3 regions of the Rhizobium sp. BK538 genome follow, and region 3 is predicted to be linked to each of the others. Evidence: riboswitches for the same ligand, from Rfam matches in the RefSeq annotation. Region 3 holds a riboswitch; each other region holds the start of a gene.
The links. A riboswitch is a leader RNA that binds a small molecule or an ion and turns the genes downstream of it on or off. The one in region 3 is predicted to bind cobalamin.
Positions count from the first base shown of each region.

Region 1: it holds a riboswitch for cobalamin, as region 3 does, so the genes downstream of both, FHX09_RS23755 (ABC transporter substrate-binding protein) here and bluB (5,6-dimethylbenzimidazole synthase) in region 3, are expected to answer to the same signal.
Region 2: it holds a riboswitch for cobalamin, as region 3 does, so the genes downstream of both, cobU (bifunctional adenosylcobinamide kinase/adenosylcobinamide-phosphate guanylyltransferase) here and bluB (5,6-dimethylbenzimidazole synthase) in region 3, are expected to answer to the same signal.

Region 1 is NZ_JACIFT010000022.1:67,340-77,092, reverse strand. Features, by position in the region: partial or broken gene FHX09_RS23770 (epoxide hydrolase) at 1-230, shown strand, start outside; gene msrB (peptide-methionine (R)-S-oxide reductase MsrB) at 330-812, shown strand; gene FHX09_RS23760 (hypothetical protein) at 1,038-1,382, shown strand; cobalamin riboswitch at 1,404-1,632, shown strand; gene FHX09_RS23755 (ABC transporter substrate-binding protein) at 1,811-2,827, shown strand; gene FHX09_RS23750 (iron ABC transporter permease) at 2,824-3,864, shown strand; gene FHX09_RS23745 (ABC transporter ATP-binding protein) at 3,861-4,625, shown strand; gene FHX09_RS23740 (DUF3141 domain-containing protein) at 4,938-7,187, shown strand; gene FHX09_RS23735 (phosphate acetyltransferase) at 7,246-8,214, shown strand; gene FHX09_RS23730 (acetate/propionate family kinase) at 8,219-9,391, shown strand; gene fabI (enoyl-ACP reductase FabI) at 9,439-9,753, shown strand, end outside.
Region 2 is NZ_JACIFT010000013.1:119,799-129,551, forward strand. Features, by position in the region: gene FHX09_RS17620 (cobyric acid synthase) at 1-488, shown strand, start outside; gene FHX09_RS17625 (chloride channel protein) at 485-2,275, opposite strand; cobalamin riboswitch at 2,523-2,919, shown strand; gene cobU (bifunctional adenosylcobinamide kinase/adenosylcobinamide-phosphate guanylyltransferase) at 3,048-3,572, shown strand; gene cobW (cobalamin biosynthesis protein CobW) at 3,578-4,627, shown strand; gene cobN (cobaltochelatase subunit CobN) at 4,637-8,404, shown strand; gene cobO (cob(I)yrinic acid a,c-diamide adenosyltransferase) at 8,406-9,038, shown strand; partial or broken gene FHX09_RS17650 (EamA family transporter) at 9,035-9,402, shown strand; gene FHX09_RS17655 (TSUP family transporter) at 9,567-9,753, opposite strand, start outside.
Region 3 is NZ_JACIFT010000035.1:10,160-19,912, reverse strand. Features, by position in the region: gene FHX09_RS27860 (pilus assembly protein TadG-related protein) at 1-1,286, opposite strand, end outside; gene FHX09_RS27855 (3-deoxy-7-phosphoheptulonate synthase class II) at 1,606-2,979, shown strand; gene FHX09_RS27850 (hypothetical protein) at 3,038-4,042, opposite strand; gene FHX09_RS27845 (DUF1003 domain-containing protein) at 4,175-4,699, opposite strand; gene FHX09_RS27840 (LTA synthase family protein) at 4,781-6,709, opposite strand; gene FHX09_RS27835 (PD40 domain-containing protein) at 6,926-7,759, shown strand; cobalamin riboswitch at 7,786-7,968, shown strand; gene bluB (5,6-dimethylbenzimidazole synthase) at 8,008-8,697, shown strand; gene FHX09_RS27825 (DUF2865 domain-containing protein) at 8,705-9,753, opposite strand, start outside.

The DNA of each region.
Region 1 (9,753 bases), on a different contig from region 3:
GGAAAAACAAGCTGGCGTTCTTTGCCGTCAAGAATGTCACCATTCCGGTCGCCGTTAGCGTTTTTCCGGATGAGATCTATGCGGCTCCGCGCAGCTGGACGGAACGCGCCTATCCGAAGCTCATCCACTACAACAAGCTCGACAAGGGCGGGCACTTTGCTGCTTGGGAGCAGCCGAAGGGCTTCGCTTCGGAGCTCAGAGCGGCCTTCCGCTCGCTGCGGTCGGCGTAGGGGCGGTTAGGACGGCGCTTCAGCGGCGCCGTCTCTTTGGTGACGGTAATCTGCGCGAAGAAGGTCTCGGGAAACCGCCGGATCGAAGGAAAACCAGGAATGCGTGACGTCGTCGAATTGCAGTTCGATCTTACCCCTCCCACTCGGGAACAGATGGAGCAGCTGGTGGCGGACCTCAGCGAGGAGGATCGCCATCTGCTTTTGGAGCATGGTGAGGAGGCGCCATTCTGTGGCGTGTTCCTCCACGAGCGACGCGAGGGGTTTTTTACCTGCCGGCTCTGCGGACTTCCGCTGTTCAAGGCCGTTGCGAAATTCGAAAGCGGTACAGGCTGGCCGAGCTTCACGGCCCCGGCAGCCGACAATCACCTGCGGCGCGTTCGTGATACCCGCTACCGCATGCTCAGAACGGAAATTGTTTGCGCGCGTTGCAACGCGCATCAGGGGCACGTCTTTCCCGACGGCCCGCCTCCGACAGGCGAGCGCTTCTGCATAAACTCAGGGTCGCTCGAATTCACCCCGAAAGGGCAGCCGCTTCCTGACAAGCTTGGTCGCGGTGGCCCGGAAGGAGCGCCAGCACGATAGATGCTCGCCGCCGGAGCGCAATCGTCGCCGTCGAGACGGCGATTGCTCCGGCCCACAGGCAGTTTTAACCGATCATCAACGCTGATGGGCGACTTCCCCGCGATTTGTCGCAAATGGGGTGCGGCCCAGTCTGTAGATGATTGCGCAATGCACAGGTCCGTCTATTTTGGCCGCATCATCTCGGCGCTTGTGGCAACACTTCGCGCACAACCGGGGCAGGGGATCATGAAAGCGGCCTTCCATACGACCTTGGGGATCGTAGTCCTTCTACCAGCAGCGGCCTTGGGTCAGTCAGGCGGTTGGCAACCCAATGGCAGTGGTATGAGCACCTGGCATGTGTCGCCATCGGAAGGCACCTGCAACGTCAGTCAGGCGCAGAACCGGGCCCGCCGCGCTGGCATCTACCGCACCGACCTTGTCTATCGCGACGAGAACGTTCTGACGCTGAGAGGACTGACCGAATGGGGCGATCGCCGGGAGATCACCTTTGCCAACATCCGAGGATGTCCTGAGGTCGGATTTCAAGATATGCAGCAGAGCCAACCCGGACGAGCGCCCACCAATCGATGACTTGACGTCGCACGGCTCGCCGGCGTAACTGAGCGCGACGGTTCCCCAAGGACGACTCTAAGGGGATTAATAGGGAACATGGTGAGGACGACCCAAGAGGGACCAAAACCGTGGCTGCCCCCGCAACTGTAGGCGGATTGTCGCTCATCCGAGGTCGTTTAGGACCATGTCACTGCGAACCAATCGCGGGAAGGCAGATGAAGGCATATATCCGTGAGCCAGGAGACCTGCCGTCAATCACGATCCAATCACCCGGGCGGGGATGCCCGGAAAGGAACAGCCATGATTGACCTGAGCCTTCGCCGATATAGAGCACACATCCGTCTCGATTGGGTTTTCCGTCGCTAGCGTTAGCCCGGCGTGCCGTCATTCCTAGCGGTTGCGCCGGCAATGAACGCTGGCCCCTTTCCTCCTAATCGAGATTGCCTATGCGTAAATTTCTTGCAGCCATTGCGCTTGCCTTCGGCTTTGCTGGCTTGGCGGCGCCAAGTCTTGCCGCCACCCAGTATCCATTGACCATCAACAATTGCGGCCGCGAGGTCGTCTTCAATAAGGCGCCGGCCAACATCGTATCGGTCGGTCAGGGCATGACCGAAGTTCTTTTCTCGCTCGGGCTGGCGGACAGGATTGCCGGAACGGCAGTCTGGGTCGGCCCGGTTTTGCCGCAATATGCCGAAGTCAACGCGAGGATCAAACGGCTTGCCGACAACGATCCGAGCTTTGAATCCGTCGTCGGTCAGGAACCGGATCTGGTCGCCGCCGAGTTTGAGTGGCACGTCGGTCAGCAAGGGTCCGTCGGCAAGCGGGAGCAATTCGCCGAACTCGGCATCAATACCTACATCGCGCCGGCGGATTGCGTCGCCAAGGTCAATGCCGACAGCGGCGACGGCGTTCGCAAGGAACTGTTCACGATGGACCTGATCTATCGGGAGATCGCTGAGTTGGCCGAAATCTTCGACATCACGGAGCGCGGCGATGCGCTCATCGCCGAGCTGCAGCAACGCGAAGCGCGGGCCGTCGCATCGGTTGCCGGTGCCGCTGCAAAGAACCTCCCGGTCGTCTTCTGGTTCTCCAGCAAGGAAATCAACGGCGATGCATTCATCGCCGGAAAGAACAGCGCCCCGGCCTATGTCCTGAAGATGCTCGGTGCGAAGAATGTGGTCGCGACAGACGAGGAGTGGCCGCTCGTCGGCTGGGAGACGATTGCAGAGGCCAATCCGGCTGTGATCGTCGTAGCGACGATGGACCGGCGCCGCTATGCGGCGGATGACCCCACGGTAAAGCTCAACTTTCTGGCAAAGGACCCGGTCACGAGCCAACTCGATGCCGTCAGGAATAAGCGCTTCGTCATGATGGATGCCCAATCGATGAACCCGACGATCCGGACGATCGACGGGATCGAGATACTGGCGAAGGGCATCAATTCCTTCGGTCTGGCGCAGTGAGCGGCGCCATTTTCAGGCAGTCGGTATGGTGGGCGCATGGTGCGCTCGCCATTGCTGCATTCTCCCTGCTCGCTCTGATGATCGGTCTCGCCGTTTCGATCGGGGAGATATCGATCCCGCTGGCGACGACCGCGAAAGCGGTGTCGAACCGCCTCCTCGGTACGACTTTCGAGCTTAGCCGCATCCATCAAGGCATCATCTGGGACTATAGATTGAGCCGAGCGTTGGTGGCCGCAAGTGCCGGGGCGTCGCTCGCGCTCAGCGGCGCGGTTCTGCAGGCGTTGCTGCGAAACCCGTTGGCCGAACCCTACGTGCTCGGCGTTTCCGCAGGAGCCTCGACCGGCGCGGTTGGCGTGATGCTGCTCGGCTTCGGCTATGGTGTTCTCAGTCTGTCCAGCGGCGCCTTTATCGGCGCCGTGATCGCATTCCTGCTCGTTGCCTTTCTTGCGGCAGGCGCCGGAGGCACTAGCGAACGCATCATTCTTTGCGGCGTCGCCGGATCGCAGCTCTTCAATGCGGCCACCTCCTATATCGTCACGACCTCGGCAAATGCCGAGCAGGCGAGGGGCGTCATGTTCTGGTTGCTTGGCTCGCTGAGCGGTATCCGCTGGCCTGACGTCTATCTGGCCGTGCCGGTGACGGTGCTCGGCTTCGTCGTTTCGCTGTTCCATGTGCGGGCGCTGGATGCCTTCGTCTTCGGAACGGACGCGGCGGCATCGTTGGGTATTGCGGTCAGGCGTGTGCAGGTGGTGCTTCTTGGAACAACGGCGCTGATGACGGCAACCGTGGTCAGCATGGTTGGCGCAATCGGTTTTGTCGGACTGGTCATCCCGCACGCCGCGAGGTTCCTTGTCGGGCCCACGCATGATCGCCTGCTTCCCGCGACTGTGCTCGGCGGCGCGATCTTCATGGTCGGCGCCGATATCATCTCGCGGATCATCATCCCGCAACAAGTCTTGCCAATCGGGGTCGTCACGGCCTTGTTCGGCGCGCCTGCCTTTGCGGTCATCCTGTATCGCGCTCGGAAGACGGCATGAGCATCAGCCTCGACAATGTGAGCTTTACAGCAGGCAACTCCCTGATCGTCAACGGCGTCAGCCTGACGGTGCAGACAGGAACGATTCTCGGGCTGCTCGGGCCGAACGGATCCGGCAAGTCGAGTCTGTTGCGGCTGATCTGCAGGTTGCGGAAGGTGCGCAGCGGCATTGTTCGTTTGGGCGAGAGCGACGTTTCGACTATGGCGCGGAGCGATCTCGCGCGCCGTGTTGCTTTCGTCGAGCAGCAGGCGACAACCGAGACGCAGTTGACCGCAAAGGATGTTGTGCGCCTCGGGCGCACGCCTCATCGCAGTCTCCTGTCGCCCTTGGGTGCAAAGGATGATGCTGCCGTGGATGAGGCGCTCTCGCGCGTCGGCATGGAAGGCCGAGCGAAGCAACTTTGGCAGACGCTCTCCGGCGGCGAGCGCCAGCGTGTCCATATCGCGCGTGCCCTTGCGCAGAGCCCGACCGAACTACTCCTTGATGAGCCTACGAACCACCTGGACATCCAGCATCAGCTCGAGATCCTGGGCCTGATTTCCAGGCTCGGCGTCACCTGCATCATCGCCCTGCACGATCTCAATCTGGCCGCCATGTTCTGCGATCAGCTGGCTGTGCTCCAGCGGGGTAAAATCGTTGCGACGGGGACGCCGCAGCACGTGCTGACGCGGGATCTGATCGGCGACGTGTTCGGCGTGCAGGCGCATGTCGAGACGTCCTCGATCCATGGGCGGTGCAACATTCAATACATTATCGCCTGACGATGCTGCTGTTGGGCCCAAGCATAGCGGGCTGGACGAACTACCGACGTACGGTGCCCTTCGGGCCTGTTGCTCATCGACAAATACCTCACCAAGAACTGGCACGACCATCCGTGGCGCTGTCAAGGAACGGCGTATGCTACCGTAAAATACGTTGGGTACTCCGCCCAATGCGCTTATGCTGCATCTGCTAACAAAACATGTGTCTGACGGCGCGAGCTGTCCATTCACAGAGCGGACGCAGACCGAGAATACTATCCCGGGCATAGGATTCTGATCCCTCGCAGAGAGGGTGGATGAGGGAGCTTTGGCATGCGGTACTCTTCCTATCTTCCGACGACCAGTTTTGCCGCTCAGTTTGGCCCAGCCGGTCTTGCTTTCGACTATGCCTTGGATGCCGCCCAGCGCAGCGTGTTGTTCTGGGATGTCATGCGCAAACGCGGCAACCAGTATAGGGCTCATGCCGAAGCGACGGCGCCGCATGTCCTAAGCTTCACACCCGAAATCGTGCTCGACGGGCGTACGTTCGAGCGGCCGGTCAACTACGCGCTGGTCCGGATCGTCCCGCCTGATGGAATAGAGGTTGACCAGACACGCCGACCTTTCGTTGTCGTCGATCCGAGAGCCGGGCACGGACCGGGCATCGGCGGGTTCAAGGCGGACAGTGAAATCGGCGTCGCGCTGAGAGCTGGGCACCCATGCTATTTCATCGGTTTCCTTCCGCAGCCGGTGCCGGGACAGACGATCGAAAACATTGCTCTGGCGGAAGCGGTCTTTCTGGAGAAAGTCATTTCGCTGCATCCGCAGGCGGACGCCAAGCCCTGTGTGATCGGAAATTGCCAGGCGGGCTGGGCCGTCATGATGCTCGCAGCCATGCGCCCGGAACTCTTCGGATCGGTTATCATTGCCGGTGCGCCGCTTTCCTATTGGGCTGGTGAGCGCGGCAAGTATCCGATGCGCTATACGGGCGGGTTGCTGGGCGGCACCTGGCTCACCGCGTTGACGAGCGACCTTGGCCACCGACAGTTCGACGGCGCCTGGCTGGTTCAGAATTTCGAGAACCAGAACCCCGCCAACACGCTCTGGACCAAGCAGTATAATCTCTACTCGAAGATCGATACTGAGGCGCCGCGCTATCTCGGCTTCGAGGAGTGGTGGGGCGGGCACGTCAGCCTGAACGCCGAAGAGATCCAGTTCATCGTCGACGAGCTCTTCGTTGGCAACAATCTCGCGGCAGGCCGCATCGAGGCATCCAATGGCGAGGCAATCGATCTTCGCAATATTCGTGCGCCGATCGTGGTCTTCTGCTCCAAGGGAGACAACATCACACCCCCCGCACAGGCGCTCGGGTGGATCCTGGACCTCTATGATGACGTGAACGAGATACGGTCGCACGGGCAGACGATCGTCTACACCGTTCACGAAACCGTCGGCCATCTCGGGATCTTCGTGTCCGCCAGCGTTGCCCGCAAGGAGCATGGAGAACTCTCCAGCAACATCGACCTGATCGATGCGTTGCCGCCAGGCCTCTATGAGGCAATCTTCGAGGCAAAGACCGATGAGACCATCGGCGGGGATCTCGTCGAGGGCGATTGGATTATGCGCTGCGAGGCAAGGACGCTCGATGACATCAAAGTATTCGGCTGCAATAGTGCCGAGGACGACCGCAGCTTTGCAACTGTCGCCAAGGTGTCGGATATCAACCTCTCGCTTTATCGCAGGTTCCTCCAGCCTGTTGTCCGCGCGATGGTGCCCGAATGGGCGGCCAGTCAGTTGCGCGAAGCGCATCCGCTCCGGCTGCAGTACGAGCTGTTTTCTGACATCAATCCCCTGATGGCACCGATTGCAGACCTTGCCGTCGATGTTGAGGACGAGCGGCGCCCCGTTGCTGCGGACAATCCCTTCCTGGCGTTGGAACAGGCATTCTCCCGGCAGATTGTTGCGGGGCTGGATGCATGGCGCGAAGCAATGGAGGCCCTAGGCGAGGCGACGTTCCTCTCTGTCTATGGCTCTCCGCTTTTGCAGGCGGCCGTTGGTATCGATCCGTCCGACGCAAAGCCGCACCGGCGCGCGAGCAAAACCGGACTTCATCGTCAGGTCCTTAAGACGAAGGTCGAGGAACTCAAGGCGCAAATCGGCAATGGTGGGCTTCGCGAAGGCCTGGCGCGTAGCCTGCTTTACGTCGCCATGGCGAGCGGCGCAGCCGATGAGCGTGGATTTGCCGCGATCCGTCGGATGCGCGACGCCGAGGACGCAATGCCGGCAATGACGCTGGCGGAGTTCAAGGCGTTGATCCGCGATCAGTTTTTCATGCTGGTGATCGATGAGGAGGCTGCCGTCAATGCGATACCTCGCCTGTTGCCGGCGGAAGAAGACGTTCGCCGCGAAGCCTTGTCGTCTCTCCAGCAGGTCTTGAATGCGCGTGGGCCGCTTTCGGAAGAAGCCGAGCGGCGCTGGCAGAGGGTTATCGGGCTTTTCGATCTCTCCGCAGAGCCGCTTGCCGGACCCGTATCGCCACCGAGGAAACCCACGCCGCTCAAGGCGGTCAGGCGCGCAAACTGAACGAGAGTTGCCGACGGTCGAAAACTTGTACTCGTCCTTCAACACGGAGCACGTGCAGATGCCGGATTTGGACAACATCGGGGAAGAAGCCGGGCGTCATGAAAAGTATGAACGGCTGATCGCAAAGGCAAAACAGGTGCCGCAGATGCGGACGGTTGTCGCCCATCCTTGTGATGAGACATCGCTGCGTGGAGCGGTCGAGGCGGCCGAGGTTGGGTTGATGCGTCCGATCCTTGTCGGGCCGGGAGAGAAGGTGCGCGCGGTCGCCAAATCTCACGACCTTGATATCTCGCCATTCGAACTGATCGACACGCCGCATAGCGATGCAGCAGCGGCGAAGTCGGTGGAGATCATCCGGGAAGGCGGTGCCAACCTGCTGATGAAGGGGAGCCTGCACACGGATGAGCTCATGCGGGCCGTCACCTCATCGGCTACCGGGCTGCGGACGGCGCGCCGGATCAGCCATGTCTTTGTGATGGATGTGCCGAACTATTCGGAAACGCTTTTTATCACCGATGCCGCAATCAACATTGCGCCGGATCTCGATGCCAAGCGGGATATCATCCAGAACGCGATCGACTTGTTCACACAGGTCGGCCTTGGCGTGCCCCGGGTGGCAATCCTTTCGGCTGTCGAGACCGTCACGTCGAAGATACCCTCGACCATTGACGCAGCCGCCCTCTGCAAGATGGCTGAGCGCGGGCAGATAACGGGTGGCATTCTCGACGGGCCGCTTGCCTTCGACAACGCGATCGATCCGGAAGCGGCCCGGATAAAGGACATCAAGTCGCCGGTTGCGGGACGCGCCCAGATCCTCGTCGTTCCCAATCTCGAGGCGGGCAACATGCTAGCGAAGAACCTGACCTTTCTGGCAAGAGCGGACGCAGCAGGCATCGTGCTGGGTGCGCGCGTGCCGATCATTCTGACATCGCGGGCGGATTCAGTGCGGGCGCGCCTTGCCTCCTGCGCTGTCGCAGTCTTGCTCGCCGATGCGCGCCGTCGCACGGCACCGATACAAGGCGGCTGATGCCATGGACACCATCCTCGTCGTGAATGCCGGTTCGTCCAGCCTGAAGTTCGAGGTGTTTTCGGTCGCGAACTCACTGGCGCGGCTGGTCAAAGGACAGATGGAGGGGATCGGAACGACGCCGCACCTTTCCATCAAGAGCAGTGACGGAGAGCGGCTGGCGAACGAAAACTATCCACCCGAAGCCGTTCCCGACCTGCCGGCGGCGATGCGCCTGGTGGGGGAATGGTTGCGGCAGCGGCAGCAGGGCCGGCTGATTGCCGTCGGCCATCGCGTCGTTCATGGCGGACCGAACCATTCGCGTCCGGCACGCGTCGATGACGATTTGCTCCGTGAACTGGAACGGTACACGCCGCTGGCGCCGTTGCATCAGCCCAACAATCTCGCGCCGATCCGTGTACTGCTGGAACGCCAGCCGCAACTTGCGCAGGTCGCGTGCTTCGACACGGCCTTTCATCGCGGCCATGACCCCATGACGGACCACTATGCCATTCCGGCGCGTTATTTTGATGAGGGTGTCCGGCGCTACGGCTTTCACGGGCTGTCCTACGAATATGTGGCTGGAAGACTGGCCGAGATCGCACCCGCTGTCGGCAGGGGACGGGTTATCGTGGCGCATCTCGGGAGCGGAGCATCGATGTGCGCGCTGTATCAAGGGTTAAGCATCGAGAGCACCCTCGGATTTACCGCTCTTGATGGACTCCCGATGGGCACACGATGCGGACAGATCGATCCTGGCGTGCTTCTCTACCTCCTCCAGCAGCATGGCATGACGGCACCGCAACTGCAGGACTTTCTCTACAAGGAGTCCGGCCTGAAGGGGCTTTCCGGCATTAGCAACGACGTGCGCGACCTGCTTGCCAGCGGCGAGGCGGGCGCAACGCTTGCGCTTGATCATTTCGTCCACCGCATCGGCCTGAATGCGGGTGCGCTTGCTGCCGCCCTCGGTGGACTGGACGCCTTCGTGTTCACGGCGGGCGTAGGCGAAAATTCGGCCGTCATGCGGGCACGGATTGCCAAAAAGCTGGGCTGGCTCGGAGCGTCGCTTGACCCCGAGAGAAACGACACCGGCGACCTGCTCGTCTCGAGCGACGACAGCAAGGTCGCCATCTATGTCGTGCCGACCGACGAGGAACTGATGATCGCACGACATACGTTCGCGCTTATCACTGCGTAGAGAGATCGCGCGATACAGAGCGTTTTGATGTTGAAGAGAGGGCTAATATGATTCCCGAGGTAAAGGCCAAGCTTCTCGAAGGAAAGCGCGGGCTGGTGGTCGGCATCGCCAATGACCAGTCGATCGCCTGGGGCTGTGCCAGGGCATTCCGGGCCTTGGGCGCGGAGCTGGCTGTCACCTATCTCAACGACAAGGCCAAGCCCTATGTTGAGCCGCTAGCTGAGGCACTGGAAGCACTGATCGTCATGCCGCTCGACGTCGCGGTGCCTGGACAGTTGGAGGCCGTGTTCGACCACATCACCGAGCAATGGGGCGAGCTCGATTTCGTCGTGCATTCGATCGCCTTCTCGCCGAAGGATACG
Region 2 (9,753 bases), on a different contig from region 3:
TGAAACGGGGTGGCCGGGTCATCGGCATTTGCGGCGGCTATCAGATGCTCGGACGTAAGGTCCGCGACCCCTTGGGCATCGAGGGAGATGCGGTGGAGACTACCGGTCTCGGCCTACTGGATGTCGAGACGATGATGGCACCGGAAAAGACGGTGCGGAACAGCGTCGCCGTGACGGTGGAAGACGGCGCGCCGCTTGCAGGCTATCAGATCCACCTCGGCATCACCGTCGGAGAGGATTGCGGCCGGCCGTTCGCGATCATCGATGGAAAGCCGGACGGTGCAGTATCCGCAGACGGCCGGATTGCCGGCACATATCTGCACGGGCTCTTCACGAGTGACATTTATCGTTCCCATTTGCTGCGGAGTCTCGGTCTTTCGGGCGAAGCGAACGATTACCGTGCGGGTGTCGAAAAGGCCCTTGACGACATTGCGGCCGAGTTGGAAGCCTGTCTTGACCGGCGCTGGCTCGACAAGCTCTTCGGCTAGATCTCGCCAGATATTTCGCGGCGGCGGCGATCTAGTTCTTCGCTATAGCGGCGGAGCGTATAGGCCTCGCTCAGTTGCCCGACAACCTTGCGCTCAATCAGATTGTTGACGACGGCCAGCGCTTCGCTTTCGGTCTTGTCGAAGATGGCGGCTGCCTGCTTGGCGTTCATCTGCGGCTGCAGGAAATCGTTCTTGTAGCGGATGAATTCGCTGAGATCCTTGCCGGTGTCGTCGGTGTCGGTCAGGTTCGCGTAAATATCGGGAACGAGCACCAGGCCGCTATATTTGCCCGTGTCGTCCACCAGGACGACGCGCTGCGCCGAACCAATGGGGAAGCGCTCCTTGAACTCGTCGATCGAGAGCGTGGCGTTGGCGGTCTTCACATCGGCGCGCATCAGCCGGCCGACCGTCAGGTTGCGAATCCAGCCGACATCGTGGGCGCTGCGAATGCTCTCGCCGCGCAGGTGGAAGCGCCATGTTGCGAAGGAGTAGCCGAAGGTGCTGCGCACGACGAGTGAGGACGTGATGACGGCCGCAAGGACAAGCGCGGTGATTGGAAAGTCGCCGGTGATCTCCAGCGCCAGGAACGTCATCGTCAGGGGGCCGCCAATAACGGCGACTGCGAGCGAACTCATGCCGACGACCGCGTAGATGACGGGTGTCAGCGTCGCGTGGGCGAAATAGGGTGCGGAATAGGCAAATAGCTTGCCGAGCAACGCCCCCATGAACAGCGACGCGAAGAAGAGGCCGCCTCTGAAACCCGAGCCGATCGAGATCGCGGAGGCGAAGGCTTTGAGGAGAAGCAACCCAATGAGGACCGGAATAGCGACATCGCGCCCGAGATTGAGGTGCAGCGCTCCGTGTCCCGCTGACAGGACCTGCGGCGTGATAAGGGCCAGCAGACCGACGACGATGCCGCCAAGGGCGGGGCGCAGCGGCGTTGCGATGGAACTCCGGCGCGCCAGTTCCTCGATCGAGGCGACGCCCTGCATGATGAGAATGCCAACGCCCGCGCAGACGGCACCGAGTAGCAGAGCCGGGACATAGTCCGCCGGCATGACCGAGCCGAATTCGCCAACATCGATCAGGAAATCGCTGCCGGCCAGCAGCCGCGCAAACTGGGTCGCGACCAGTGCGGAAACGACAACGGGCGTCAGCGAGACGATGGTGTATGTGCCAATGATGAGCTCGAAGGCATAGAAGGCGCCGGTCAGCGGCGCATTGAAGGCCGCGGCAATCGCACCGGCCGCGCCGCATCCGACGAGAACGCGCAGGTCCGACCGGCGAAGCTGCAACTTTAGGCCAAGCTTCGAGGCCAGACCGGCCGCCAACTGTGTGTAGCCGGCTTCCAGGCCCACCGAAGCGCCGAATCCGTTCGAAATAAGGTTCTGGACGGCCACCAGAATGCTGTCGGTGAGCGATAGCCGACCGCCATGCAGAGCGTTTGCCTCGATCGGGTCCACCATCGGCTTCTTACGGGTCTTGGCGAGGATGAACAGCAAAAGACCGAGCAGGATGCCGCCGCAAACCGGTGCCGTCAGTAGCAGGAACTTGTTATCGATCTGCGAGGAGCTCAGCCTCTCGACGTCGCTGATTCCGAAGATCAGCCTGTGCATTGCACGGGAGGCCAGGCTCATGCCTGTCACAGCCAGCCCGGAGATCACCCCGACGATCGCGCCGGCGATAACCATCCCCATTTCGCTCCGCCGCAGCAGAGCGCGCATCCGCCCGATATCGAGGAGGGTGTGAAACGGGCCGAAGCGGCGGATATCGACTTTCAGGAGCATGGCAGAGAAACTAGGCGGGCGCTGGTGCGGTCAAGTGCGGTGAGGGGAAGGGCAATCAGTGGCGCGACCCGCTTGCGATGCAATTGCGGCAAAAGACCGGCGCTGGCAACAATTATTTGTGACGTAAGCCACTGATAAAAGACGATAAATATGGTAGAGAAGGTCGTCTTGACCGCGGCCCGAGGCATGCAATGTCGTTGTCGTGAGTGATGGCTCACGATTGACTTCGCCAGTAGCCTTGCCTAACGATGACTTCATAACGGATGGTTCCGGACCGGTTGAATCGGTACGGATGAAAAGGGAATGTGAAGCGGTGGACCCAATCCGGGCACCGTCATCATAGCCGACCCCGCGACTGTAGAGCGGTCAGGGTTTTCCGTCCGGCGTTGGTTCCCCGTGGTTGACGGTCTGCAATAGTGCAGGCGGGCGGCGCGGAAGCGGCGACGGAAAAGTCACTGGCAGTGCATCATGATCAACCGGGGCTGGACGCCTCTTACGTCTACGAATCGTCCGCCTTTTCATGAAATGCAGCCGGGAAGGCGAGGAAGATCCGCTAGCACGATCTGGGCGACCGGTTTCCGGTCTGCCCCGATCGCGGCTAAAATCCGCGAGCCAGGAGACCTGCCAATCGTGCCGGGCGAACAGCCCATTCCTGGGTGATGCCCGCTGCCAGCACGGAGGTTGTCATGGCTGAAAGAGAGATTTTCCGGCTGCGTTTTGCAGCCGCTCCGGCTTCTCGCGGAAGACTTCCGCAGATCGGACAGTACTTTCCATGAGCCCGATATCATCCGGCGCGACCTTCGTCTTGGGCGGTGCGCGCTCTGGAAAATCACGTTTTGCCGAGCAGTTGGTCGTTTCGACCGGTCTGGAGCGCCATTATGTGGCAACGGGCCGGGCTTGGGACGACGAGATGCGCGTCCGGATCGACAAGCACAAAGCCGATCGTGGCCATCTGTGGCATACCCAGGAAGAACCGCTCGATCTTGTCGGATGCCTGCGGGCGATCGACGGCGAGGGGCGGGCGATCCTTGTCGATTGCCTGACGCTTTGGGTCACCAATCTGATGATGGAGCAGCGCGACATTGGGGCAGAGTTCGCCTCGCTTGCCGCGTACGTGCCTACGGCGCGTGCGCGCCTCGTCATCGTTTCCAATGAGGTCGGTCTGGGCATCGTTCCGGAAAACCGCATGGCGCGGGAATTCCGGGATCATGCCGGCCGCTTGCATCAAATGATCGCGGCTGAAGCCGCGGATGTGTATTTTATCGCGGCAGGTCTGCCGCTGAAGATGAAGGGTTGAATTTCATGAACCAGCAGAAAATCCCGGCGACCGTGATCACCGGCTTTCTCGGCGCCGGCAAGACGACGATGATCCGCAATCTGCTTTCCAATACAAACGGCAAGAAGATCGCGCTGATTATCAACGAGTTCGGCGATCTCGGCGTCGACGGCGAGGTGCTCAGGGGCTGCGGCGCCGAAAACTGCACCGAGGACGATATCATCGAGCTCACCAATGGCTGCATCTGCTGCACGGTTGCCGACGACTTCATTCCGACGATGACGAAGCTTTTGGAACGCGAACAGCGCCCCGACCACATCGTCATCGAAACCTCCGGCCTCGCGCTGCCCCAGCCGCTCGTTGCCGCCTTCAACTGGCCCGACATCCGCACGCAGGTCACCGTCGATGGCGTGGTCACCGTCGTCGATAGCGCCGCCGTTGCCGCCGGGCGCTTTGCCGACGATCACGATGCCGTCGAGGCCCGCCGCGTGGAGGACGAGTCGCTCGACCACGAAAGCCCGATCGAGGAGCTTTTCGAGGATCAACTGACCTGCGCCGATCTGATCGTGCTCAACAAGACCGATCTTCTCGATGCGGCAGGCCTCGGTCGCGTGCGCGACGAGGTCGCTTCCCGTGTTGCCCGCAAGCCTGTCATGATCGAGGCACGCAATGGCGAGGTTCCGGCGAGCGTGCTGCTCGGGCTCGGCGTCGGTACCGAAGACGATGTAGTCAACCGCAAGTCCCATCATGAACTCGAGCACCAGGACGGCGTAACGCACGACCACGACGAGTTCGACAGCTTTGTCGTGGAACTCGGCCCCGTTGCCGATCCTGCCGCCTTCGTGGGCGCGTTGAAGTCGATCATCGGCCAGCATGACGTGCTGCGCCTCAAGGGATTCGTCGATGTTCCTGGCAAGCCGATGCGCCTGCAAGTCCAGGCGGTTGGAACCCGCGTCGACCACTATTTCGATCGCGCCTGGGCGCCCGGCGAAGCGCGCGGTACCCGCCTGGTCGTCATCGGCCTGCACGAGATGGACGAAGCGGCGGTGCGCAAGGCGATAGAAGCGCTGGCATAAGGCAGACCAATGCATTTGCTCCTGGCACAGCAGGGAACGATAAGTGACGGCGAGGAGGCGATCGATCTCGGTCAGTCTCCCGGTGATGTCCTCTTTTTGTCGGCGGCCGACACCGAGCTTGCTGCAGTGGCGGCCGCGTATGACGAAGCGGCCGCTGGCTTCGGGCTGCGGCTGGCAAGCCTGATGAGCTTGAAGCATCCGATGTCGGTCGACGCCTATATCAAGCGGACGGCCCGGCATGCGAAGCTGATCGTCGTCAGGGCGTTGGGTGGCGCAAGCTATTTCCACTATGCACTCGAGGCGCTTCATGCGGCGGCAGCGCGCCATGGCGCGCTTATCGCCGTACTGCCGGGAGATTCGAAGCCGGACGCGGGTTTGACGCCGTTTTCGAATGTTCCGCTTGAAGACTTAAATGCCCTCTGGGCCTATCTCATCGAAGGTGGCGACGCCAATTCACGTGCGTTTCTCGCTTATGCCGGCGCGGTGCTATCAGGCGCTGAAAAGCCCGAAGCGGCATCGCCGCTGATGAAGGCCGGGATCTGGTGGCCGGGCAAGGGCGTCGTCGGTGTCGAGGAGTGGAAAGCGGCATGCGATGGGCGGCTTCGATTCCTGCAAGGGCCGTCGCATTCGCCTGTCGTTGCAGTCAGCTTTTATCGGGCGCTCGTGCAGAGCGGCGAGACCAGGCCTGTCGAAGCCTTGATCGATACGCTGCTGGCCGAAGGCATCCGGCCGCTGCCGGTGTTTGCCTATAGTCTCAAGGACCCCGTCTCGAAGGGCATTCTCGAAAGTGTCTTTGACCTCATCAAACCCGAAGTGGTGATCAACACGACTGGCTTTGCCGTATCTGCGCCGGGCGCGGATCGTGAACCGACCGTGTTGGAAGCCAACGACGCGGTCGTGCTTCAGGCGATCTTTTCGGCGTCGTCGCGTCAGGCCTGGGCCACCTCCTCGCAGGGCCTCACCGCGCGCGATCTTGGAATGAATGTTGCGCTGCCTGAAGTGGACGGACGGGTGCTTGCCCGCGCGGTCTCCTTCAAATCCGCGGCTCGCTACGATGCGAGGGTCGAGGCCAACATTGTCGGCAGCGAGCCCGATATCGAGCGGATGCACTATACGGCCCGGCTTGCTGCCAGCTGGGCGACGCTGCGCACGACATCTGCCGGCGACCGGCGCATTGCGCTTGTCATGGCCAACTATCCAAACCGCGATGGCAGACTCGGCAATGGCGTCGGGCTGGACACGCCTGCCGGCACCGTCGAGGCGCTGAAGGCGATGCGTGCCGCCGGTTATCGAGTGGCGGATGTGCCGGATGATGGCGAAGCGCTGATCCGGCGGCTTATGGAAGGCCCGACAAATTCCGGCACGGATGGGAAGCTTGTCCGCGAAGTGCTTTCCTTGAGTCGTTACAAAGCTTTCTTCGCAAGTCTTCCCAAAACGATTCAGGATGAAATCGGTGCGCGCTGGGGTGCGCCCGAGACCGATCCCTATGTGCTGAACGGCGCTTTTGCGCTGCCGTTCATGCGGCTTGGGGAGGTGCTGGTCGGCATCCAGCCGGCGCGGGGCTACAACATCGATCCGAAGGAAAGCTATCATTCGCCGGATCTTGTGCCGCCGCACGGCTATCTTGCCTTCTACGCTTTCCTTCGCCACGAGTTCGGCGCGCACGCCGTCATCCACATGGGCAAGCACGGCAATCTCGAGTGGCTGCCGGGCAAGGCGCTGGCGCTCTCCGAGGAATGCTATCCGGAAGCCATCCTCGGCCCGATGCCGCATCTCTATCCCTTCATCGTCAATGATCCCGGCGAGGGAACTCAGGCGAAGCGTCGCGCTGGCGCCGTGATCATCGACCATCTGACACCGCCGCTGACACGTGCCGAGAGCTACGGGCCGCTGAAGGATCTGGAGGCGCTGGTCGACGAATACTACGAGGCGTCAGGTGGCGATCCGCGCCGCATTCGGCTTCTCGGCAACCAGATTCTCGACCTCGTGGCGGACATAGGTCTCGACCGCGATGCCGGTATCAACAAAGGCGAGAGCGAAACCGAAGCGCTGAAGAAGCTCGATGCCTATCTCTGCGACCTCAAGGAGATGCAGATTCGCGATGGCCTGCATGTGTTCGGCGTCTCGCCTCAGGGCCGATTGCTGACCGATTTGACGGTGTCATTGGCTCGGGTCCCGCGGGGCCTCGGCCAGGACGGCGACCGCAGCCTCCAGCGGGCGATTGCCGCAGATATCGGCCTGGATTTCGACCCTCTCGACTGCGACATGGCCGAGCCTTGGGCCGGGCCGCTTCCGGATAGTCTTGCTGATACCACAGACGCGATCTGGCGAACGAACGGCGATACTGTCGAGCGGATCGAACTGCTTGCGGCAAGGCTGGTCGCAGGCGAGTTCGCTTGCCCGGAGGATTGGGGGGCCACACGCGCCGTGCTTGCGGAGATCGAAATGCGGCTCAAGCCCGCCATTTTGGCCTGCGGGGCTGCCGAGATCGAAGGTCTGCTCCGGGGGCTCGACGGCCGTTTCGTGGCGCCCGGGCCGTCGGGTGCGCCGACGCGAGGACGCCCGGATGTACTGCCGACTGGGCGAAACTTTTACTCGCTCGACAGCCGCGCGGTTCCGACGCCGGCCGCTTACGAGCTAGGGAGGAAGTCCGCCGAATTGCTGATCCGCCGCTATGTGCAGGATCACGGCGAATGGCCGGTGTCCTTCGGCCTGACCGCCTGGGGCACTTCGAACATGCGCACCGGCGGCGATGATATTGCACAGGCTCTGGCCCTGATCGGCGTGAAGCCGGTCTGGGACATGACCTCGCGGCGCGTCACCGGCTACGAAGTCATTCCGCCGGCGCTGCTGCGCCGCCCGCGTGTCGACGTGACGTTGCGCATTTCCGGCTTTTTCCGAGATGCCTTTCCCGAACAGATCGCGCTGTTCGACAAGGCCATCCGTGCGGTCGGCGCGCTCGACGAGGATGCGGTGGACAATCCGATTGCCGAGCGCATGCGCGGCGAGGCGGCGCGGCTCGAGGCTGCCGGTCTGGACGCGACGCAAGCGGGTCGTCGCGCCGGCTATCGTATCTTCGGCTCAAAGCCGGGGGCCTACGGCGCCGGCTTACAGGCATTGATCGATGAAAAGGGATGGGAGCGTCGCGCCGATCTGGCCGAAGCCTATCTCGTGTGGGGTAGCTATGCTTACGGTGCCGGCGAAGAGGGCCGGGCGGAGCGTGGCGTCTTCGAAGAGCGCCTGCGCTCGATCCAGGCTGTCGTCCAGAACCAGGACAATCGCGAGCACGACCTTCTGGACAGCGACGACTACTACCAGTTCGAGGGCGGGATGGCGGCTGCAGCCGAAATGCTGGCGGGCGATCGGCCATCGATCTACCACAACGATCATTCGAGGCCGGAAAAGCCGGTCATCCGATCGTTGGAAGAGGAGATCGGGCGTGTTGTGCGTGGCCGCGTGGTTAATCCGAAGTGGATCGATGGCGTTATTCGCCATGGCTACAAAGGAGCCTTTGAGATCGCTGCGACTGTCGATTATCTTTTCGCCTTTGCCGCGACGACGGGAGCGGTGGCCAATCATCATTTCGAAGCCGTCTATCAGGCCTTCGTGGTCGATCCGAAGGTGCGCGATTTCATGGTCGAGAAAAACCCTGCCGCCTTCGACGACATGAAGGAGCGACTGCTCGAGGCCATCGATCGGCACCTTTGGACGCCGCGAAGCAATTCGGCGCGGTTCGATCTTTCAGACACATTCAAGCTTGCATCCGGGGAAAATTGAGATGACTGCCGAAACCACTGAGCCGACTGGCCACGACGACGCACGCCACGCCGAGAAGATGGCGAAGAAGAAAGCCGCCCGCGACAAGATCATGGCCTCAAAGACCGATGAGAAGGGTCTCATCATCGTCCATACCGGGAAAGGCAAGGGCAAGTCCTCCTCGGCGTTCGGAATGATCTTCCGCCATATCGCGCATGGAAAGCCCTCCGCTGTCGTGCAGTTCATCAAGGGCGCGATGTGGACCGGCGAGCGCGACCTGATCGAGAAGCACTTCTCCGACATCTGCCAGTTCCATACCATGGGCGAGGGCTTCACCTGGGAGACCCAGGATCGCGCTCGCGACGTGGCTGCCGCCGGTGCCGCCTGGGAGAAGGCGAAGGAGCTGATCCGCGACGAGCGCAACTCGATGGTGCTGCTCGACGAGATCAATATCGCGTTGCGCTACGACTACCTCGATATCAACGAGGTGGTGGAGTTCCTGAAGAACGAGAAGCCGTATATGACTCATGTCGTCCTGACCGGGCGCAACGCCAAGGACGAGCTGATCGAGATCGCCGATCTCGTTACCGAGATGGAGCTGATCAAGCATCCGTTCCGCTCGGGCATCAAGGGGCAGCCGGGCGTGGAGTTCTGATTTTCTGGGCGGTGCTTTCGGCGACCTTTGCAGCGTTGACTGCGATCTTCGCCAAGATCGGCGTCGCTGGCATCAGTTCCGATCTCGCCAGCCTGATCCGCACCGTGGTCATCGTTGTCATCATCAGGGCCATTGTCGCCGCAATCGGACAATGGCAGCCTTTCTCCAGCATTTCAGGCAAGACATGGCTGTTCCTCTGCCTTTCGGGGGCGGTGACCGGAGCCTCGTGGCTTGCCTATTTCCGCGCATTGAAGATTGGTGACGCCGCTCGCGTCGCCCCGATCGACAAGCTTTCGATTGTTCTCGTCGCGGTTTTCGTGTCGTCTTTCTCGGTGAGAAGCTCAACCTCATGAACTGGCTCGGCTGCGGGTCGCGTCCGTCTTGTTCCAGATTGCGATGTAGCGTTCGGCATCGATGGTTGCATTGGTCATCGATCATCTCCTGTTGGCGCCCGGTCTATCCAGGCATCGCGATCATGGAGAGGCGACGCGGCTCCCTCAATTACGTGGGAGGTAATCGAGGAAAATGTCAGATCTCCAGCCAGAGTCGGATCGGATTGGCAGGATCGGAGAGAAGCTTGATCGTGAAGGCGACGCAGACGAGGACGAGCAGCGGCTTGATCAAACGGGCGCCAGTCCGCATCGCAAGCCGCGAGCCGAGCTGCGCCCCCAGGAACTGGCAGACGCCCATCATTAGGCCGATTTTCCAAAGGATT
Region 3 (9,753 bases):
CGGGGCATGCGGATGACCTTCAGGAACAGTGCCTGCATGGCGTCCGTGATCCCCTGTGTAGGCGTGACTTCGAAATAGAGACCGGGTGAAGCGCAGCTCTGCATCTTCGTCGGGATTTCGCTCTGGAAAGGCTTGATCCAGGTGTTGTACCAGCTGTTCTTCGGCAGCGGCAGGTAGGTCGTGTAGAGTACTGCGATCTTGACGCCCCGATCTTTCAGCGGCTTGCAGAAGGAAATGTCGATTGGCTCCTGGCAACGCTCGCCGGTCTTCGGTTTCGTGCAGTTCGACTTCTTGCTGTCACCGACACCGTCGGACACGAAGAACAGAATCTTCTGCGGCTGGGCCTCGGTGCTGCCATCTCCCGGTGTTGAAATGATCTTATTCATCTGTGTCAGTGAGTTGTCGAAGCTCGTCTGCTGATCGTTGTTGTAGCCCTGTCTCGGAATCGACATCAGAGTGACAGCGTTCGTGTATGTCGCGACCTTGTCGAGGTCCGTAATCGGCGCTGAAATTGTGGTCAGGTTCGCGTCTTCCGCCTTCTTGCCGAACGTGTAGACACCCATTCTGAACTGGTTGTCGGACTGGCGTTCGTTTTTTGCCGTTTCGGTCAGTTTTTGCGTAGCTTGGCGAACCACGTCGACGCGTAAGGTGACGCCATTGTTGCGGGCGATATTGTAATAGCTGTTCTTGTCCTCGACACCAGCTTCCGACACGATGTGGCAGGCAAAGGCACAGGTATCCGGAGTCTTCTGTTCCATGATAGCGACATCGGCCGGTGTCGCGCCGACGCCCATCGACGGCGTGTTGTCGAGCAGGATATAGAAATCCATGAAGGAGGCCGTCTGAAACATGGCCGTGGCGGTGCCAGATATTTCTACACTTTTCCGGCCAAAGATCTGCATGAACGACGTCGGGACTTGTGCGGTGAAGGTCACAGAGGAGTTGAGCTTGTTGGACGCGCGGCTCACCTGAACGTCAACGGCTACATCGCTTGCCGTCAGCTCACCCTGCATCTGCGCGACGAAAATGTTTCGCGCATCGTCTTTTCCGACCGAGATCGGGCCATCGCTTGTCATCTTCATTGCGGCGGTGGTTGCGGCCGACTTTGCCGCGATTGCGCCGACGGCTGCGGCGTCGGCGGCCGCGTAGAGCTGCGTGCGCAAGCTCAGCGCGTGGGCGAAGTCTACGGCCACGCCCGCCGAGCCGATGAGCGGCACCATCAAAATAGCCGTCAATAGACCGAAATTGCCGGAACGGTCAGTGCAGAAACGATACAAGCTGCGCACGAAATCAATCCCACGGTTCCACCTGCCATCGGTGCTCAAGCGGGAGTCATCATGACGCGCCATTAGAATTGAGGGTGTTTCTAAGGTATAAGCCTAAATTAGATACAAACTGTCTTGGTTTCTCGACCGTTAAATTGCGCGCCTATTGTTTGAAAACGCGCCGCGGAATTCCTTTATATCGCCTGTTGTTGGTCGATTGAATCAGTAACGCCAAAGAGCGGAACGCCGCTATGCAAGATGGCGCTAAAGGTTTATAAGCCGCGCAACATTTTTAGGACGGAACATCCGGACGGACCGGATGCGGAAACAGGTGAGTGAGATGGCACAGAATTGGACTCCGAGCAGTTGGCGGCAAAAACCGATCCAGCAGGTTCCGGACTATCCGGACCAGACGGCGTTGGCAGCAACGGAAGCCCAGCTCGCATCCTATCCCCCGCTCGTCTTTGCAGGTGAAGCGCGCCGGTTGAAGAAGCATCTCGCCAACGTTGCTGAAGGCAACGGTTTCCTCTTGCAAGGCGGGGACTGTGCCGAGAGTTTCGCCGAGCATGGTGCAGACAATATCCGCGACTTCTTCCGTGCCTTCCTGCAGATGGCCGTCGTGCTGACGTTCGGTGCGCAACTGCCGGTCGTCAAGGTTGGCCGCATCGCCGGCCAGTTTGCCAAGCCGCGCTCTTCCGGCATTGAGACGCAGGACGGCGTATCGCTGCCGAGCTACCGCGGCGACATCATCAACGGCATCGAGTTCACTGAGGAAGCACGCATCCCGAACCCGGAGCGTCAGGCCATGGCATATCGCCAGTCGGCTGCCACGCTGAACCTGCTGCGCGCCTTCGCGATGGGTGGCTATGCCAACCTGGAGAATGTGCATCAGTGGATGCTTGGCTTCGTCAAGGATAGCCCACAGGGCGAGCGCTACCGCAAGCTTGCCGGTCGCATCAGCGAAACGATGGACTTCATGAAGGCCATCGGCATCACCTCGGAAAACAATCCTAGTCTGCGCGAGACGGATTTCTTCACCAGCCACGAAGCGCTGCTGCTTGGCTACGAGGAAGCATTGACCCGCGTCGACTCTACATCCGGCGACTGGTACGCGACGTCAGGCCACATGATCTGGATCGGCGACCGTACGCGTCAGGCCGACCACGCGCATGTCGAATACTGCCGCGGCATCAAAAACCCGATCGGCCTCAAGTGCGGTCCGTCGCTGCAGGCCGACGATCTGTTGAACCTGATCGACATCCTCAATCCGCAAAATGAAGCGGGCCGGTTGACGCTGATTTGCCGCTTCGGCCACGATAAGGTTGCCGAGCATCTACCGCGTCTTATCCGCGCAGTCGAGCGGGAAGGTCGCAAGGTCGTGTGGTCCTGCGATCCGATGCACGGCAATACGATCACGTTGAACAACTACAAGACCCGCCCGTTCGAGAGGATCCTGTCGGAAGTCGAGAGCTTCTTCCAGATTCATCGCGCCGAGGGCTCGCATCCGGGCGGTATCCACATCGAGATGACCGGCAAGGATGTGACCGAATGCACAGGCGGCGCCCGCGCGGTGACGGCTGAAGATCTGCACGATCGCTACCACACGCATTGCGACCCGCGTCTCAATGCCGATCAGGCGCTGGAGCTTGCCTTCCTGCTGGCCGAGCGCATGAAGGGTGGCCGCGACGAAAAGCGGATGGCCGTCAACGGCTAATAAAACAAGATGGACAAAAAAAGCCCGGTTGATGCCGTCCGGCTGATGCCGGGCTTTTTTATTGGGCAAGGACGGATTGTTGGCAGCAGGCGTCAGGTGGCACGCACGTCGGCCTCGCCGATCTTGATGCCGAGCGTCTCCGCTGCCATCTGGCATGGGCAGCTATGCGACGATTGGTGGTGTGTGCTAGCGGATTTGGCCGGCCGCCCAGTGGATGGCGCTGTCCAATTCGGCGAATTTCGCGGAACTGCCAGTAGAAATAGTCTTCGATGAATATGCGCGAGAGCCACAATGCGCCGCGGTTGCGGGGACTTTCCCAGCCAAGCAGGTTATCGGTTTCGGCTTTCTTGAACATCCGCTTCAGATTGGTGAGGGAGATGCCGAATTCATTGGCGATTTCGCTGATGCTCACGCCTTTGAGCAGAATGCGGTCGTGTTCCCGCGCGTCGTTGGGGAGGCGACTGATTAGATCGTGCAGCACGAGGCCGCCGACATCGGACCAGAGAAAGTGGCCGATACTGCTCCGTGGCTCCTTCCAGATCGGTTCCTGGATGAGAGCACGCGCAGCACGCGGCTGCGCGAGATGAAAGAGCCGGGGGCTGTCTGCAGTCAGCTTTGCACGATTGCCGCCATCGAGTTGATCGAGGCAGGCCATATGCCCCTGGAACCAGGACGCCATGGCCTCCTCGCTGAGTTCGGTCGTTTCGAGGCGACGGAGGCGCCGATCGGGCGTTTCATCAGGAGCATCCCGTAGAAATTTGTAGGCGATGAGTTCGGCAAGAAACGAGGCCGCGGTATTTTTGCTGGCGAGGTCAAACTCCTTGGCGACCTGCATCATGCGACCGGCCGTGAGCCCTGAAACGGGATTGCCTCGATCGCGTCCGGTATGCATGGCGAACAGCGTTTGTGTCAGCAGCCACTTTTGATGCGAAGCGGCGAGGCGGGCAAGACGAGGAGCGCGCTTGTAAATGCCGATAAGATGGAGCGCTATCTGGCGTTCGATCGACAGAAACAGGGGGTGATCAAGAATTTCCTCGCGTGTATGCGGTCGGCCAGTGAGCATCGTCTCGTACGGTCGGTCGGATTGGTTCCAATTGCTCCTCTTACATTTGTGACGGTGTTTCAATGCGAGACTTGGTTAGCGGATCGTTAATCGGTCGGTATAGTTAAATTCAAGCGATCCCCGATCGTTCCATCAACTGGGCAGGCGCTGATTCAGTCGCTCGATGTCTTCGCGCAGTGCTGCAATTTCGGTGAGCACACGCATATCTATCTTCTGATGTAGAGAAAGAACTTCCAGTTCAGCTTTGAGATTGACTTCGTAGTCTTTCGCCGCCTCGAAGCGATCGCGCTCTGCTTGCCGGTTCTGCGACATCATGATGATGGGAGCCTGGATTGCGGCAAGCATCGAGAGCACGAGATTGAGGAAGATAAAGGGATAGGGATCGAAGGCGCGTGTGAGTAGTACGACCGTATTTACGACGCACCAGAAGACCAGGAACAAGAAGAAGGCGACAATGAACGACCATGAGCCGCCGACGCGGGCAATCGAATCCGCAAGGCGCTGTCCGGTGGATGATTCCGCCTGCAAGGCCGCATTGATGTCGGTCGAGATTATCTTACGCTCATGGGCTTTTGCGAGAACGCGCTTCTCGATCTCACCGAGTTCGTCAACAGGTTTGTCGAAGTGATGGTGGATGAAGTCCGATAGATTATGCATGGCTAACTCCGAATGCTAGATCGCTCGGGCGCCAGTATTCCGTAATGTTTTCAAATTGCAATGCGGGCTTGTGCCGCTCTCTTACGTGCCTTGCGCATACAGCCGGGCATGCTGTGGGAAGAAGCGGCCGAGCGTCTGAGCCTTGCCAAACATGATGTCGTGCTGGAGATATCGATAGTCCCGTACGAGAGGATCGAGGTTCTTCGGCTTCAGGACCCAATCGGGCGACGGCGTGTTGTCACGCGCAATCAGTTGGTAACGATCGATGACACTGTACTTCTTCCGCACGCGGCCGAGAAAGCCGGTGTAGTAGGGATGCTCGAAGCCTGCGAACTTCAAGAGATGGTAGGGCAGCAGCGATGGGCTGATCGTGCCGACGTCCTTCTTGCTGCCTTTCTTGTTGGACCAGATGACGAGCGGCGTCTCGTGTTCCTGCTTCATGACGCTGACCGATGCCTTACGCGTGGCAACCTGGTCCGGCATGTAGCCGGTCGCCATATAGACGTTGCCGAGCGGCGGAAGGTGATCGCCCCAGAGGACGATGATCGTCTCGCGATCGCGCTTCTCGGCCCAATTCATCAGCATCTTGAGGCTGTCGTCGGCTTCCTTGATCCCCTGCGTGTAGGTGGCCAGCGTGGCCCGGTCCGCATCGTTCAGGTTGCCCTTGATGTCGACGGTGTTGTGTACGTAACGGTTCGGCTCGTAGGGACCATGTCCCTGCAGGGTGACACCAAAGAAGAAGAACGGACGATCAATACCGTCGGCCTCGCGCATGATCTCCTTCATAAGGGACTCGTCCGAAGCGAAGATGCCCCTCTTTTCCATCGGAGGCATGGTTTCTTCAGAGCGGAACTGCTCGAAACCGAAGTCCTTGTAGACTTCGTTGCGGTTCCAGAACCAGCCGCTGAATGGATGAAGTGAGCGGGCGGCATAGCCTTCGCCGCGGAAGAACGTGGCGAGCGAGGGAACATCGCGACGGATGTATTGCTGATAGGGGATGCTGCCATATGGGAGGAAGGCATTGGAAAAGCCTGTCAACGCCTCGAATTCGACGTTGGCGGTCATGCCGCCGAACTCCGGTGAGAATACATGGCCAGACTGCTCGGCGCGAATAGTCGGCATGGGATCGGGCGACAGGCTCAGCGTCTTCAGTCGGGTCGGATCCCAGAACGATTCACTCATCAGCATGATCACGTCGGGCTTTTCTCGTGGGCCGCTGAGATAGCCGTAGTTGCGGCCGGGGATAGCATCAAGCGCCTGCGTACCGAAGCCGGCCGGTGCTGCAACGTCGGCCATCGGAATATTGAAGATGAAGGCGAGGATGAAGCCGTTGCTCCGGTAGTTTTCCTTCTGGTCCCACATCATCGGGACCACCTGAAGGCGGTCACGGATGAAGGAATACTGTGAATAGTCCATCAATGACCCGAAAGTCGCGATAACGGGCAGGCCGACGCACAGGTGGCGGAGGCGAGAGGTCCTTGAGAGTTTCGGGAAGTTGCGCCAGGCGAAGCGCCAGAGGATGACAAGCGCGCCAGCGGAAAGGGCAATGCCGACAACCATCGCAACGGCAGTCCAGGGGCGGTCGCGCACCATGACAGGAAGCAGTTCCATGATCTGGCGCCCGAAAAGAACGTCGGATGGATAAAGGGGGTCCGTGAGGTAATGCTGCTTCTGGTTGGAGACAATGGCGGGAACGAAGACCAGCGGGAGAACGATCAATGCCGAAATGAATTGTCTTCCCAAGGCGGCATCGAGCGACAGCATCAGGACAGTCAACATTACAACGGTCGTCATTCCGGGACGCGCCGGCGATATCAGGAATTCGCGCACGTCGGCCAGCCCATCGCGGGCAATTATCTCGACGGCGGCCGTAGCAAAGAGAGCAAGCAGGGCGCAAAGAGCGACGCCGAGCGCTGTGCGTATAGCAGGCGACCGGACGCTTCCTCCGAAATCGGTGGAAAGCGACGCAAAGCGCGCTGCCACTGCAGACCTCATTACCAACGCGATCAACCGGAAAACTCCAACGTCATAAAAGCTTCACCGAACTGTCACATCCTCGTCATGAACGCTAGATGAACCGTTAGGTTTCCCGCATTTGTGATTAGTGGATAAGGCGCCGGTCGCCCAAGAGACACGTCCTGTGGTGCAAGCTGGCCTGGTGCATTTGCTTGTGCTGAGTGGCGGGCCGTCGTAGGTCTGACGGAGTCGATGTCAGGAGGATTCAGATTGCGCAGTTCCGTCGAGATCTACAACATCAGGACAGGCGAGGCGCGCGTCGTCTGGCAAACCACGCAACTCGTGGAGGCGCCGAACTTTTCACCCGACGGTAGCTATCTTCTGCTGAACGGTGACGGTCTTCTGTACCGTCTGGCGCTTGACGGTTCGGGCAAGGTCGAAAAGGTCGATACCGGCTTTGCCACGGCCTGTAACAATGATCATGGCATTTCGCCTGATGGCCGTCAGATCGTCATTTCCGATAAGACTGAGTTCGGTAAGTCGACGATTTATGTGCTACCCGCCGAAGGCGGCACGCCGCGTCTGGTGACGCAAAATCAGCCGTCCTACTGGCATGGCTGGTCGCCCGACGGGAAACAACTGGCCTATTGCGGCATCCGCAACGACGTATTCGATATCTACACGATCTCCGTGGACGGCGGCGAAGAAAAGCGGTTGACGCACGGCGAGGTGCGCAATGACGGGCCGGATTATTCAGCCGACGGCCAGTGGATCTACTTCAATTCCAGCCGCACCGGCCTCATGCAGATCTGGCGCATTCACCCGGATGGGACCGGCCTCGAGCAGATCACCAGCGACAATTGTGGGAATTGGTTTGCTCATCCGTCGCCAAACAACGATAAGGTCCTGATCCTTTCCTACGATCCCGACGTCTTCGACCACCCGCGCGATCTCAATGTACGGCTGCGGCTGATGGACATGGATGGGGGCAAGCTGACAACACTCTTCGATCTCTTCGGCGGGCAGGGAACGATCAACGTGCCGAACTGGTCGCCGTCGGGCGATGAGTTCGCCTATGTGCGTTACTACCCAGTCTCTGTGTGAGGGATTGCATCGCGTGATTTTTGCCGGCATAGACCCTTCCGTCGGGTGCCCGTCTTAGGCGGGAGAATCGGGAATTCGGTGTGAGACCGAAACGTGCCCAACGCTGTAAGGCTGACGACTGCCGCAACACGCCACTGGTCCAGTACCGGGAAGGCGCGGCAGTCGGATGACGCCAAGTCAGAAGACCGGCCCGACATCATAGACTGACCCGCGTGGACGGCGGGCGGTTGTGTTGTTGGGGATTGACGATGCGACCAGACCATTCAGGCTCCCTGTCGGGAGCTGCAGCCTTTTCGACCGAGGACCGCGACGCCGTCTACAGGGCGATTTCGACGCGCCGTGACGTGCGTTCGGAGTTTCGCCCGGATCCCATACCCGACGACGTCGTCAGCAGGCTTTTGACGGCTGCGCACCACGCCCCGTCTGTTGGATTCATGCAGCCCTGGAACTTCGTCCTGGTGCGCGATCAGCAGATGAAGGAGGCTGTTTGGCAGGCGTTCGATCGCGCTAATCGCGAGGCCGGCGAGATGTTTCAGGGGGAGCGACAGCAGCTCTACCGGTCGCTGAAGCTGGAGGGCATCCGAGCCGCACCGCTCAGCATTTGCGTCACCTGTGATCCCGATCGCTGCGGTGATGTCGTTCTCGGACGGACCCACAACCGGCGAATGGACTCCTACTCCACAGTCTGCGCCGTGCAGAATTTGTGGCTGGCAGCGCGTGCCGAAGGCGTCGGGGTCGGCTGGGTGAGCATCTTTCACGAGTCCGATATCAAGGGGATTCTCGGCGTTCCGGAGCGGGTGGAGATCGTTGCCTGGCTGTGCCTAGGTTACGTCGATCAGCTCTATGACCAACCGGAACTGGCGGTCAAAGGATGGCGCCAGCGCCTGCCGCTGGAGGAGCTTGTGTTTATGGATCGTTGGGGCAAGTCTGCAGACTAGGCAGCGACTATTGCTGCGGCTGGGGACCTGGCTTTGCCGGGTTCTTGAGGTCGATCGTGCCTTGGTCGCCCGCCAGGAACTGCGGACCGATCTGACGGACCTTGTTTGCCGGGTCGTAAGGCCTGTCCGGCACCTGTGGCAGCGGAACCGCGGGTGCTGCGGTCGGGCTCTTGGTCTCGGGCTTCTTGGTTTCGATCGTGGTGATCGACCCCTGCGGCGGTTCGCTGATCGTTTGGCTTTTTCGCATCCGCTCGTAGTAGGCGTTTAGATCGCAGCTGCAGGACGATCTTTCGCCGGGCTTGCGGTTCTTGTAGGCGAAGGCATTCGGCATGGCGCTGTAGGGCGCGCCTGTCGCCGCGGAGATCATCTGCGATGTCTCCGTGCTGGAGACGTCATGATAGAAGAGCTCGGTGTCGATGCCGGGACACATCTTCGAGCAGGTGTCGGCATCGCGGGCAAAGTCCTGGGATGTTGCGTTCGAGCTCAACGGAAAAAAGCCGCCGTCACAGCTTCGCACGCAGACGGTGTTCAGATGAGAGAGCGGCGACATGCCCGGGAGACCATAGCGGCGCCGGCTGGGATCACGACCCAACGGAATGAACGTGTCGCTTCGCAGCGCCTGATCTTCGATACTCGGTGGCTGCGCATACCCTTCGGCGCTGTCGGCGGGCCATTGTTCCTCGTTGCAGCCATTGTCATCGAGTGCGGCAAGAAGTTCGTTCCTCGTGCGGACATCCTCGCTCTGACCGCGCAGTTCGTCGCGACGCTGCTGGAGATAGCGGATATTGTCGACCATCTTGGATTCTGCGCGCTCGAGTTCCCCGCAGTATCCGTCATCGTCGCCGATCACCACCATGCTGCCGCTCGTGCAGCCGCTCTGGCGCAGATCGCTGCGGACCTTGCGAAGCTCAAGGTTCTGCTCTGCGATAGCGCTGGCGTACTTGCGCACCTCGGACGTGCTGCCGATGATCTGCGGCAGGTCGGCAAGGCGGGCGCGCAGATCGCCACAGATTGCCGGCATCTGGGCGTAGCTCGGGCCGGTCAAAGTAAATGCGG